DNA from 3 places in the Musicola paradisiaca NCPPB 2511 genome. Region 1 is predicted to be linked to each of the others. Evidence: predicted binding sites of a transcription regulator. Region 1 holds the regulator's gene; each other region holds the start of a gene.
The links. Region 1 encodes ArgR, which controls arginine synthesis, uptake and breakdown. Its sites were predicted from a motif close to ANTGAATAAAAATACANT; they were not measured.
Positions count from the first base shown of each region.

Region 1 (4,246 bases):
AGTGCGGCGTGCGTTTTCTCGAGCCAGCTTCTTGGCATGACGCTTAACAGCAGAAGCTTTTGCGCGTTTACGTTCAGTAGTCGGTTTTTCATAGAACTCACGACGACGAACTTCAGCCAATACACCTGCTTTTTCACAGGAACGCTTGAAGCGACGCAGAGCTACGTCGAACGGCTCGTTTTCACGTACTTTAATTACCGGCATGTGCCTCTCACCTCAATAAATCGGTATGTTGCTGGCCTGTGCCAGCCTTTTCAAAATGGTGCGGAATTCTACTGCAATCGCGTCGCGTTTGTAAAGCCCGTGAACAAACATAAACCATTTTACGGCCTTCCGTGCCTATAATTCACAGGGGGTATGGTAGACTACCCGCCGCCCGACGCAACCGGCGCCAGGCGTACAGCCAGTCAAGAAATGAGAGTAATTACAGTAATGCGCGTATTGGGTATAGAGACTTCCTGCGACGAAACCGGCGTAGCGATTTATGACACGCGGGCAGGCCTGTTGGCTAACCAGCTTTACAGCCAGGTTAAGCTGCATGCGGATTATGGCGGCGTAGTGCCGGAATTGGCGTCACGTGATCATGTTCGTAAGACCGTTCCCCTCATTCAGGCCGCGTTGCGAGACGCCGGTTTAAATAAAGGCGATATTGATGGCGTTGCCTATACTGCCGGGCCCGGTTTGGTTGGGGCTTTGCTGGTTGGTGCTACGGTTGGCCGAGCGCTGGCATTTGCCTGGAATGTGCCGGCCGTGGCCGTTCATCATATGGAAGGCCATCTGTTGGCACCTATGTTGGAAGACAATCCCCCTTATTTCCCTTTTGTCGCGTTGTTGGTTTCCGGCGGGCATACCCAGTTGATTAGCGTAACAGGGGTCGGTAAGTATCTACTGCTGGGGGAGTCTATTGACGACGCGGCAGGCGAAGCATTTGATAAAACGGCCAAACTGTTAGGGTTGGATTATCCCGGCGGGCCCTTGTTATCGAAGATGGCGCAGGCCGGCCAGCATGGACGGTTTGTTTTTCCCCGCCCAATGACGGATCGTCCGGGGTTGGATTTCAGTTTTTCAGGTTTGAAAACGTTTGCCGCCAATACCATTCGTGAAAATGGGAATGACCCGCAAACCCAGGCGGATATCGCGCGAGCGTTTGAAGATGCTGTCGTCGATACGCTGGCGATTAAATGTCGTCGGGCACTGGATGAAACCGGGTTTCGTCGTCTGGTGATCGCCGGAGGCGTCAGCGCTAACCAAACATTACGCCAGAAACTGGCAGAGATGATGAATAAGCGTGGTGGCGAGGTGTTTTATGCTCGTCCTGCGTTTTGTACCGATAACGGTGCAATGATTGCTTATGCTGGCGCAGTACGCCTTCAACAGGGGACGATGAGCGATTTAGGGATAAGCGTCAGGCCTCGTTGGCCGCTGGCTGATTTACCCCCGGTGTGAGAAGCAACATTGTCCATAAATAAGGAAATACTGTGCGGCCCGATGCCGATTTGGCTAAAGGGGAAATTTCCGCTGAGAGCTCGCCGCTGGGAACTTCCCTTGAATTTTCTGCCGGGCCGGCTTGAATGGTACAACACGGATGTTTTTTCAGAGCTCTTGCTCAAACAAAACCAGAATGGCCTCGTAGAGCTGTTTGACACTGAAGCCCTTTGCCGGCGTGGTAAATATAGTATCGTCGCCGGCAATGGTGCCGAGGATCCCTTCAGATTTGCCTAGCGAATCCAGTAAACGAGCAATAAGCTGAGCGGCGCCGGGGCTGGTATGAATAACGACTACCGCATCGTTGTGATCGACATCCAGTACCAGATTTTTCAATGGACTGGTTGTCGTCGGTACCCCCAGCTCTGCGGGCAAGCAATAAACCATTTCCATCTTGGCATTGCGGGTTCTGACCGCACCGAACTTTGTCAGCATGCGGGAAACCTTCGATTGGTTGATATTTTCAAACCCATCGTCCTGCAGCGCTTGCACAATTTCACTTTGAGAACTGAATTTTTCTTCTTTTAGTAACGCTTTGAACGCTTTTACCAAATCTTCTTGTTTTGTTGAATTTCGCATTCGGCACCGGGGTAATTGGATTAATCATTCTCCGCATTATGCATATAAATGAATTTTTATGCAATATTTTTGCCTGTGGAGTCGTATTGCTATGGAACGCCTTTTCATTTTTAAGAGACAAAACATCACGCGATTTGAAGTATTTGGTTCTGTGCTCTCTCTCACAAAAAAGTAAATGAAATGTTATCAAAATGATGTTGTTTAGAGAGTGGTGCATGTTGTAATGCAACAAAATGGTTAACCTGTCGTGGGCTCATGTCGGTGTTCGGCGCCATTACCTGTAACTTTACTTACCTTTCAGTTTTTATACGTATTATTAGTTTATTATTAATTACATAGCGCCCGATCACCGTATGCGTGTTTATCCTCGCCAAAAACAGTTCCACCTGCTTGTCAATTAAATACGCATGGTTATAACTAAATGAATCCACGGTACTTTTAATTAATAAGATAATAAGGAGTTTAGGATGAAAGTTGCAGTTCTAGGAGCCGCAGGCGGTATTGGTCAAGCCCTTGCTCTTCTCCTCAAAACCCAGCTTCCTTCAGGTTCAGAATTGTCGCTCTATGACATTGCTCCCGTGACTCCAGGTGTTGCTGTTGATTTGAGTCATATTCCAACAGCAGTCAACATCAAAGGGTTTTGCGGTGAAGACGCCACCCCGGCGTTGGTAGGCGCGGATATCGTACTGATTTCTGCGGGAGTGGCTCGTAAACCTGGCATGGATCGTTCCGATCTTTTTAATGTAAATGCCGGAATTGTGCGTAACCTGGTAGAGCAGATTGCCCGCACTTGTCCTAAAGCCTGTATCTGTGTCATTACCAACCCTGTTAATTCGACGGTAGCTATTGCCGCTGAGACGCTTAAAAAAGCGGGAGTTTATGACAGAAATAAACTCTTCGGCGTCACGACGCTCGATATTATTCGTTCAAATACTTTTGTTGCTGAGTTGAAGGGAAAGCATCCCCAGGAAATCGATGTGCCTGTTATTGGTGGGCATTCTGGGGTCACTATATTGCCTTTGCTTTCCCAGATTCCCGGCGTCGACCTCTCTGAGCAGGAAGTGGTTGCTTTGACCAAGCGTATTCAGAATGCTGGGACTGAAGTCGTTGAAGCTAAAGCCGGCGGCGGCTCTGCAACATTGTCAATGGGCCAAGCCGCTGCTCGCTTTGGGTTGTCACTGGTTCGCGCTTTGCAAGGCGAAAGCGGTGTTGTCGAATGCGCTTATGTGGAAAGTGACGGCAAGTTTGCTCGTTTCTTTGCTCAGCCATTGTTGCTGGGAAAAGAAGGGATCATGGAGCGTAGAGAGATAGGGGCACTCAGCGCTTATGAACAACAATCTCTGGTCAGCATGCTCGATACATTGAAGCAAGATATCGTGCAGGGTGAAGTGTTCGTCAATAAATAACCTGCCTGTTTGTTTTAAAAAGGCCGGAGATCAACAGTATCTCCGGCCTTTTTATGGGTTTACTGTATCCAGCCGTTAGTGGGGACGAATCAGTTTTTTACGATCGAGTAATTCATTGGTTATATGATCATAGTAACGGCTTGGCCAGATCTCAGCAGGATGGATGCCTAGTGCATCCGCGATCAACCATTCTCCTTTTGGCCACGGTCGGGATAATGCGTTAGCTAATGTTGATGAACTCAACCCGGCCGCCCGAGAAACCGCTGCAAGTGTTGTTCCTTTTTTTCTTAGCGCCGCAATAATATCGGCAGGATGCCAATCATTTTTCCTTGAATTCATAATCCTTCCCTTATTGCTATAAGACGACAGCGTATTAATGGTATAACTAACGTTTCATGGTGAATGGTTTCGTTAACCAGGAATCATTATTTGGAAATAATATAGCATCAATTTCCTGAATATTTCCAATTAATTTCCAAATGGAACTGCGTGTGTAACGAATGGCACTATCGGGATGAAAAGGACATGAAAAAAGAGTGGTTTGCGACCAGCGAATTGGTTGGTGTTGGCGGACTGCCTAAATCAAGGCAAGGATTGAACAAGCGGGCCCGAGAAGATGGTTGGGAAAAACGTCGACGCAAAGGTGTGCAAGGGCGCGGTGTGGAATATTCGATCCACAGTTTGCCACAAACTGTTCAGCAGACGCTGCTTATACAGGAAACATCAGGAGAATATTCGGTGAAATCGTCGGATATGCTATCTGTCTGGATTCAAAT
Region 1 is NZ_CM001857.1:3,908,020-3,912,265, reverse strand. Features, by position in the region: gene rpsU (30S ribosomal protein S21) at 1-204, opposite strand, end outside; gene tsaD (tRNA (adenosine(37)-N6)-threonylcarbamoyltransferase complex transferase subunit TsaD) at 433-1,446, shown strand; gene argR (transcriptional regulator ArgR) at 1,594-2,064, opposite strand; gene mdh (malate dehydrogenase) at 2,532-3,470, shown strand; gene DPA2511_RS23020 (helix-turn-helix domain-containing protein) at 3,546-3,809, opposite strand; gene DPA2511_RS17245 (DNA-binding protein) at 3,996-4,246, shown strand, end outside.

Region 2 (4,246 bases), 940 kb from region 1:
ACGGAGTTATAAACCAACGGATTGTTGCGGATGTCCGGATTAATGTAATTCCCTGCGCCCTGAACCAGACGAATCGCACCGATGCTGGCCAATTTTTCCAACGCTTTGCGGATGGTAAAACGCGATACGCCATATTCCTCCGCTAAGGTGCGCTCCGGTGGCAGTTTTTCTGACATTCGCTGTTCCGGCCGCAGTGCGGCGTGCTGGTAAATCTTGCTCAGTAGATCTTGTGCAATAAAGTCTTTCTTCTTCATCGTGATCGTGCGCCCGGTGAACGTGGCCGCCTGAGCGAGGCGGCGCTGTAAATGCGAACAAAGGATTACCGTTGACCGCAAGGGTATCACTACCGACAAAAATGATGCACCAATTGGGTAATCAATGTGCGGGTCGGCTGGATGAACGACATATCCAGGAATTCATCCGGCTGATGCGCCTGATTGATGGAGCCGGGGCCGAGCACCAGCGTCGGGCACAGCGTCTGGATAAAGGGCGCTTCGGTACAGTAGTTCACCACATCGGTCGGCTGCCCCAGCAGTTTTTCCACCACCTGCGCCAGTTCATGGTCGGCAGGGCATTCATAGCCTGGGATCGGCGGATGCAGCTCGCTGACGGTGAGACGGCCGGGCCAACGGTCACTGACCGGCGAGAGCGCTTCGGTGATCAGTCCGTTCAGATCGCTCAGCGTCATGCCCGGCAGCGGGCGGATATCCATGTGCAGATCGCAGCAGGCGCAGATGCGGTTAGCGGCGTCGCCGCCGTGGATATGGCCGAAATTCATGGTGGGGTGGGGAATATGGAACGCCGGGTTGTGGTAGCGCGTTTTAAGGTCGTCGCGCAGTACCATCAGGTGGGAGATGGCGTCGTGCATCACTTCGATGGCGTTGACGCCGCGGGACGGGTCGCTTGAGTGACCGGACTGCCCCTGAACGCGCACGGCATTCGACATATGGCCCTTGTGGGCGCGGATCGGCTGTAGCGACGTCGGTTCGCCGATGATGGCGCAATCCGGGCGAATGCCGGTCGACTCGGAGAAGTATTTGGCGCCCGCCATCGTCGTTTCTTCATCCGCCGTGGCCAGAATGTACAGCGGCCTGGTCAGTTTGTCGGCGTCAATATCCCGCAGCGCATCGAGAATAAAGGCGAAGAAGCCTTTCATGTCGGCGGTGCCGAGCCCGTAGAGCTTGTTGTCGTGTTCCGTCAGCGTGAACGGGTCGCGCGTCCAGCGGCCGTCGTCGAACGGAACGGTATCGGTGTGGCCGGCCAGCAGCAACCCGCCGCTACCCTCGCCCAGACGCGCCAGCAGGTTGTATTTATTGTAGGTGCCCGGCACGGGCTGTACGTCAACGTGAAAACCCAAATCGGCGAACCAACCTGCCAGCAGGTTGATTAAGGTTTCATTGCTCTGATCCAGCGCACGATCGGTGGCGCTGATGGACGGTGTGGCGATCAACGCCCGATAGAGCTCAATAAAAGGGGGTAAATTCATCTTCACAGTTGACAGCCTCTGGTTAGGATAGTATCAATATTCATGCATTTATTTTGAATAAAAATACAATAATGTCGGGTGAAAGGAAATCGTAAGCTATAGCGGCGGGGCAAAATGCCGCATAATGCTTTTCCTGACCTTGTGGGTGAACGGCGTGGCTGCGCTGGTGAGCCTGCTCCCTGTTCCACAAACATAAGCAATTTAAGGTATACGGATACATGCTGAATACGTTGATCGTGGGTGCAAGTGGCTATACCGGCGCTGAGCTGGCACTGTACCTGAACCGTCACCCGCAGATGAACATAACCGCTTTGGCGGTTTCCGCGCAAAGTGTAGATGCGGGAAAACGCATTTCCGATCTGCATCCCCAATTAAAAGGCATCATTGAGCTGCCGGTGCAACCGCTGACCGACGTCGCGGAAGCCGCCAAAGGCGTCGACGTGGTGTTTCTGGCCACTGATCATAAAGTGAGTCACGACTTGGCGCCGCAGTTCCTGGCCGCCGGTTGTACGGTTTTTGACTTATCCGGTGCGTTTCGCGTGCAGGATGCGGAATTCTACAACCGTTACTACGGTTTCGAACATCAACATGCCGATCTGCTGTCGCAGGCGGTGTACGGTTTGGCGGAGTGGCAGGCGGACAATATCCGTCAGGCGCAGCTGATCGCCGTACCGGGCTGTTACCCCACGGCTTCCCAACTGGCCTTGAAACCGTTGGTGGAAGGCGGTTTGCTGAACCCTGAACAGTGGCCGGTCATCGACGCCACCAGCGGCGTGAGCGGCGCCGGCCGCAAGGCTTCCATGACCAACAGTTTCTGTGAAGTCAGCCTGCAACCCTACGGTATTTTCAACCATCGTCATCACCCGGAAATCGCCACGCATCTGGGGATTCCGGTGATCTTCACGCCGCATCTGGGCAACTTCCCGCGCGGCATTCTGGCTACCATTACCTGCCGCCTACAACCGGGCGTGACCGCGCAGGACGTGGCGGAAGCCTATCACAACGCCTATCACGATAAACCGCTGGTGCGCCTGTATGAAAAAGGCGTTCCGGCGTTGAAATCCGTGGTGGGCTTGCCGTTCTGCGATATCGGCTTCGCGGTGCAGGGTGAACACCTGATCGTGGTCGCAGCCGAAGATAATTTGCTGAAAGGCGCGGCGGCCCAGGCGGTACAATGTATGAATATTCGTTTTGGTTTCCCGGAAACCCAATCTTTACTCTGATTCAATCCCTGAGGCGCAAAGACCCATGAATCCGTTAATTATCAAACTCGGCGGTGTGTTACTGGATAGCGAAGAGGCGCTGGAGCGCCTGTTCACCGCGCTGGTGGAATATCGTCAGCAGCATCAGCGTCCGCTGGTGATCGTGCACGGCGGCGGTTGTCTGGTGGACGACCTGATGAAGAAACTCTCCCTGCCGGTGGTGAAGAAAAATGGTCTGCGCGTTACGCCGGCGGATCAAATCGACATCATTACCGGCGCGCTGGCGGGTTCCGCCAACAAAACCCTGCTGGCCTGGGCGATTCGCCATGATATCAACGCAGTAGGGCTGAGCCTGGCGGATGGCGGCAGCACCTCGGTAACGCAGTTGAGCGAAGAACTGGGCCATGTGGGTAAAGCCGAGGCCGGGTCGCCGGCGTTGATCAACACGTTGCTGGCGGCAGGCTACCTGCCGGTGGTCAGCTCCATCGGCATTACCGCCGAGGGCGAACTGATGAACGTTAACGCTGATCAGGCCGCGACTGCACTGGCGCAAACGCTGGGCGCCGATTTGATTCTGCTGTCCGATGTCAGTGGGATTCTGGACGGTAAAGGGCAGCGCATCGCCGAAATGACCGCAGAGAAAGCGGAAGCGCTGATAGCACAAGGCATCATCACCGATGGCATGATTGTCAAAGTGAATGCCGCGCTGGACGCCGCTCGCGCGCTGGGTCGTCCGGTGGATATCGCCAGCTGGCGCCATGCCGATCAACTCCCGGCGCTGTTCAATGGCGTGCCGATAGGCACCCGCATTCTGGCTTGATCGCCCGTCATCGTGAGTGTTTCCGCCACCGGGCGGAAAGATGCGCAACATATTATCGGCGGGCCGTCGGGAACAAGGCCCGCCATCATCAGAGATACCAGGAGTTTACGTTATGGCTTTGTGGGGCGGACGGTTCACGCAGGCAGCGGATCAGCGTTTCAAACAGTTTAATGACTCACTGCGGTTCGATTACCGTCTGGCGGAGCAGGACATCGTCGGCTCCATTGGCTGGTCGAAAGCGCTGGTGACGGTCAACGTGTTGACCGTGCAGGAACAACAGCAACTGGAGCAGGCGCTCAACACGCTGCTGGTAGAGGTGCAGGCTGACCCGCAGGCGATTTTGCACAGTGATGCCGAAGATATTCACAGTTGGGTCGAGCAGCGGTTGATCGAGAAGGTCGGTGATTTAGGCAAGAAACTGCATACCGGGCGCAGCCGCAATGATCAGGTCGCCACCGATCTGAAACTGTGGTGCAAAGCGCAGGTCGGTGAAATGGTGCAGGCCGTCCGCCATCTGCGCGCGGCGCTGGTGGCCACCGCCGAAGTCAATCAGGACGCTGTCATGCCGGGGTATACCCATCTGCAGCGCGCCCAGCCGGTGACGTTCGCCCACTGGTGTCTGGCTTACCACGAAATGTTGGTGCGTGATGAAAGTCGTCTGGAAGACACGCTGAAACGCCTGGACGTCAGCCCGCTGGGCTGCGGCGCGCTGGCGGGCACCGCTTATCCTATTGACCG
Region 2 is NZ_CM001857.1:217,287-221,532, forward strand. Features, by position in the region: gene DPA2511_RS01000 (GntR family transcriptional regulator) at 1-254, opposite strand, end outside; gene argE (acetylornithine deacetylase) at 344-1,492, opposite strand; gene argC (N-acetyl-gamma-glutamyl-phosphate reductase) at 1,705-2,709, shown strand; gene argB (acetylglutamate kinase) at 2,735-3,508, shown strand; gene argH (argininosuccinate lyase) at 3,621-4,246, shown strand, end outside.
Region 2: the regulator ArgR is predicted to act here: its motif matches at 1,539-1,556, upstream of argC (N-acetyl-gamma-glutamyl-phosphate reductase).

Region 3 (4,246 bases), 200 kb from region 1:
CTTCGGCCAGCAGACGGGACATCGTGCAGCCATACACAACACACAGCCGGCCCAGCAACGCCGCCGTCGGGCTGGTTTCCCCCCGTTCCATACGCGACAACGTAGCACGGCTGATATCGCTGTTCAGCGCCAGTTCATCCAACGACCAACCGCGTTCACGACGCAACGCGGACAACCGTTCAGACAGCCGTAAATCGATATCCGACAATCGATTTTCCATCGTTAGATGCGCCTTTATTTCTTTAATAAGAGAAAAAATCTCATAAAAGAGAAATCGGTGCAATACACCGTCAGAAATATTGTCATGCGGCCCGATCGCCAGTTGATGACAACCATTTCGGGGTGATCCCGATAACAGACGTTTGGCTCGACACATTCACCACGTATAATCGCCGGGCGATATAGCATGCTGTCCATTACACGTCAGCATGATTCCTCCGTCTTCAGACCAGAGTGAGCATCCATGACGATCCCAGCTTCCGTCCCATTGCTGACACGCCCGATTACCGCCGCCGACAATGGCGCGATAGCTAGCGTAATCCGGCGTGTTTCCGCCGAATTCGGTCTAACCGCCGATAAGGGATACACTGTCTCCGACCCCGACCTGGATAGACTGTTCGAGGTGTACAGCCGTCCCTACTGCGTCTACTGGGTTGTCGAATATCGTGGCGAAGTGGTTGGCGGAGGCGGTTTAGCACCGCTGGCAGGCGGAGATACCGACATATGTGAATTGCAAAAGATGTATTTCCTGCCCATCGCCCGTGGACAGGGCATCGCCCGGCAACTGGCCGAACGCGCGCTGGAGTTCGGCCGTCAGCAAGGGTTTCAACGCTGCTATCTGGAAACGACCGGGCACCTGACCAGCGCCATCCGTCTTTATGAGAAACTGGGTTTCCAGCACATCAACCATGCCATGGGTTGTACCGGTCATGTGGATTGTGAAGTCAGAATGCTGAAAACGCTTTAAGCCGGAAACAAAATACCCGCCGGGCGGCGGGTATCAGAACAACCCCAGGAATCAATGACGCTTGCCGTCATCGTCCTCATCGTAGAAATCTTCGTCTTCCTCGTCGAAATCGTCATCGTCGCCGTTCGGATCTTCGAAGTAGGTGCCCCAGCCGTCATAGTTGACCTGATGACGCTCCGCCAGTTCCAGCAACTGCTCCACTTGCTGATCGATAAGTTCGGCATTCAACGACACCTCGCAAATCGCATCGCAACACATCAGCGTGATACCTTCTTCCGTATCCAGCTCTTCGGCGTCCGTAACTTCGTAGCCCAGCTTGAAGGCATCCACCGCCACCTTTTCCAGATCCTCGAACTTCTCGGCGGAAAAATGGTGTTCGATGGTATAGAGCGCGTCAGGATCGCTGCCATCCTCCAGCAACTCTTCGATAATCAGGCGTGTCTCTTCACGTTGTTCTTCCAGCAATTCACGGTTTGCCATGTCCCAGTCCTCATAAAAACGGCAAAGATGGCTTCATTTTCCCACAGCCCTGCGTTCGTCTCCACCAGAAAGTTTTAACCCGACACTTGAAATTGAATATTTACACATATAAAGTGAATTTTAATTCAACCACGCGCGTTGAGCCACATGGAGACAAAAAGATGAACCCGTTTTATAAGCGTCACTTTTTAAGACTGATGGATTTTACCCCTGCGGAAATAGAAACGCTGTTGTCACTCGCCGCCACCCTCAAAATCAATAAGAAAAACGGTACTGAAACCCGCCATCTGCAAGGCAAAAACATCGCACTCATCTTCGAAAAAGATTCGACTCGCACTCGTTGCTCTTTCGAAGTTGCTGCATACGATCAGGGCGCACAAGTGACCTATCTCGGGCCCAGCGGCAGCCAGATCGGTCATAAAGAATCCATGAAAGACACAGCGCGTGTGCTGGGCCGCATGTATGACGGCATCCAATACCGCGGTTACGGCCAGGTACTGGTGGAAACGCTGGCGGAATTTTCCGGCGTTCCGGTCTGGAACGGCCTGACCAACGAATTTCACCCGACGCAGCTACTGGCCGATCTGATGACCATGCAGGAACATCTGCCGGAGAAACCGCTATCGGCCATGAAACTGGCCTACGTCGGGGATACCCGCAATAACATGGGCAACTCTATGCTGGAAGCGGCCGCGCTGACCGGCCTCGATCTGCGGTTGATCGCCCCGCAGGCCTGCTGGCCCGATGCGGCGCTGGTGGCGGAGTGCCAGACAGCCGCCGCCAAAACCGGCGGTTCGATTACGCTGACCGAAGAGGTAGCCGCTGGCGTGAAGGACGTGGATTTCATTTACACCGACGTATGGGTGTCGATGGGCGAAGCGAAAGACGCCTGGGCGGAGCGCATCAATCTGCTGCGTCCGTATCAGGTCAATATGGACATGATCGCCGCCACCGGGAATCCGCAGGTGAAATTCCTGCACTGTTTGCCGGCATTCCACGACGATCAAACCACTCTCGGCAAGCAAATGGCCGAGCAGTACGACCTGCACAATGGCATGGAAGTCACCAATGACGTGTTCGAGTCGGCGCATAGCATCGTGTTCGACCAGGCGGAAAACCGGATGCATACCATCAAAGCGGTCATGGTGGCGACGCTCGCCCCGAATGCCGAACTGCCGTAACGGCGTCGCCATTCCCGCCACGGCAGAGATCCAGAACCCCGCCGAGTCAGGCGAGAGGCCGCGCGTTCAGCCAACGAGACCGAACGCGCCGTCCGGCAAAACATCGCCGGACGAGCCCTACAGCATTTCACCGTTGGACGCGATCGCCTTCTGATACCAGTAAAAAGATTTCTTCGGTGTACGTTTCAACGTACCGGTGCCGTCGTCGTGTTTGTCCACATGGATAAAGCCGTAGCGCTTCGCCATTTCTCCCGTCGTGAACGACACCAGATCGATACAACCCCATGGCGTATACCCCATGAGTTCGACACCATCCTCCCAGACCGCAGCCTTCATGGCCTCGATATGAGAACGCAGATAGTCGATGCGGTAGTCATCCTGACAAACCCCCGTTTCGTCGGGTTTATCCAGCGCACCCAGCCCATTTTCCACAATGAACAGCGGCACGTCGTACCGCTCATACAGCGTCACCAACGCATAGCGCAGGCCGACAGGGTCAATCTGCCACCCCCAGTCGCTGGCTGTCAGGTGCGGGTTCGGGATTGAATGCTCCGAACTGCCGTCCATGCTGGCGGCAATGGCGTTCTGCACATCATGTTTGACCACGCTGGACATGTAATAGCTAAAACCGATGTAGTCCGCTTTCCCCTCGCGCAGGATCTGCTCGTCCTCCGGCTCCATACGGATGTTATATCCTTTGAGCGCCCACTCCCGCCGGGCATAACCGGGATAGCGGCCACGCACATGAACGTCGGAAAAGTAGAAGCGATCGTGCATCGATCTGGCGGCCAGCATCACGTCTTCCGGGTGACACGAATAGGGATAAAAGGGCACAAAAGAGCACATGCAGCCCACTTTGATGGCGGGGTTGATATCATGCGCCCGTTTCACTACCCGTGCGCTGGCGACAAACTGATGATGCACCGCCTGGTACATCGCCTCCTCCGGTTTCTCCTTCTGTGGGAAACGCACCCCGGAACACATCCAGCCGAAGATCTCCGCCGCGACGTTTTTCTGATTGTTGATCTCGTTGAAGGTCATCCAGTATTTCACTTTGTGCTTATAGCGCTCGATCACCGTAGTGGCGAAATGAACAAAACACTCCAGCGTTTTACGGCTCATCCAGCCGTCATACTGTTGAACCAGATGCAGCGGCATCTCGAAATGGCTGAGGGTCATGACCGGTTCGATCCCGTGTTTCAACAATTCGTCGATCAGGTCATCGTAGTACCGCAGGCCGGCCTCACAGGGCTCCAGCTCATCACCTCGCGGAAAAATACGGGTCCAGGCGATGCTGGTGCGAAAACACGTAAACCCCATTTCCGCAAACAGCGCGATGTCATCCTTGTAGCGATGGTAAAAATCGATCGCCTCGTGATTCGGGTAGCTCTCGCCGGGCAATACGCCCTCGGTGATGCGTCGCAATGTGCCGTGCGCCCCCGCCGTCAGTACATCGACAACGCTGACGCCCTTCCCCCCTTCCTGCCATCCGCCTTCCAGTTGATGGGCCGCAACGGCGCCGCCCCATAAGAAGCCATCAGGTAATTTACTCACAGTTTCCACCTCTTGTTTGCAAAAGCCGCCGAAAACCGGCGGCAACAGTGACGCACATTGGCCT
Region 3 is NZ_CM001857.1:4,109,913-4,114,158, forward strand. Features, by position in the region: gene DPA2511_RS18310 (helix-turn-helix domain-containing protein) at 1-220, opposite strand, end outside; gene DPA2511_RS18315 (GNAT family N-acetyltransferase) at 464-967, shown strand; gene rraB (ribonuclease E inhibitor RraB) at 1,019-1,447, opposite strand; gene argF (ornithine carbamoyltransferase) at 1,609-2,628, shown strand; gene DPA2511_RS18330 (6-phospho-beta-glucosidase) at 2,746-4,182, opposite strand.
Region 3: the regulator ArgR is predicted to act here: its motif matches at 1,560-1,577, upstream of argF (ornithine carbamoyltransferase).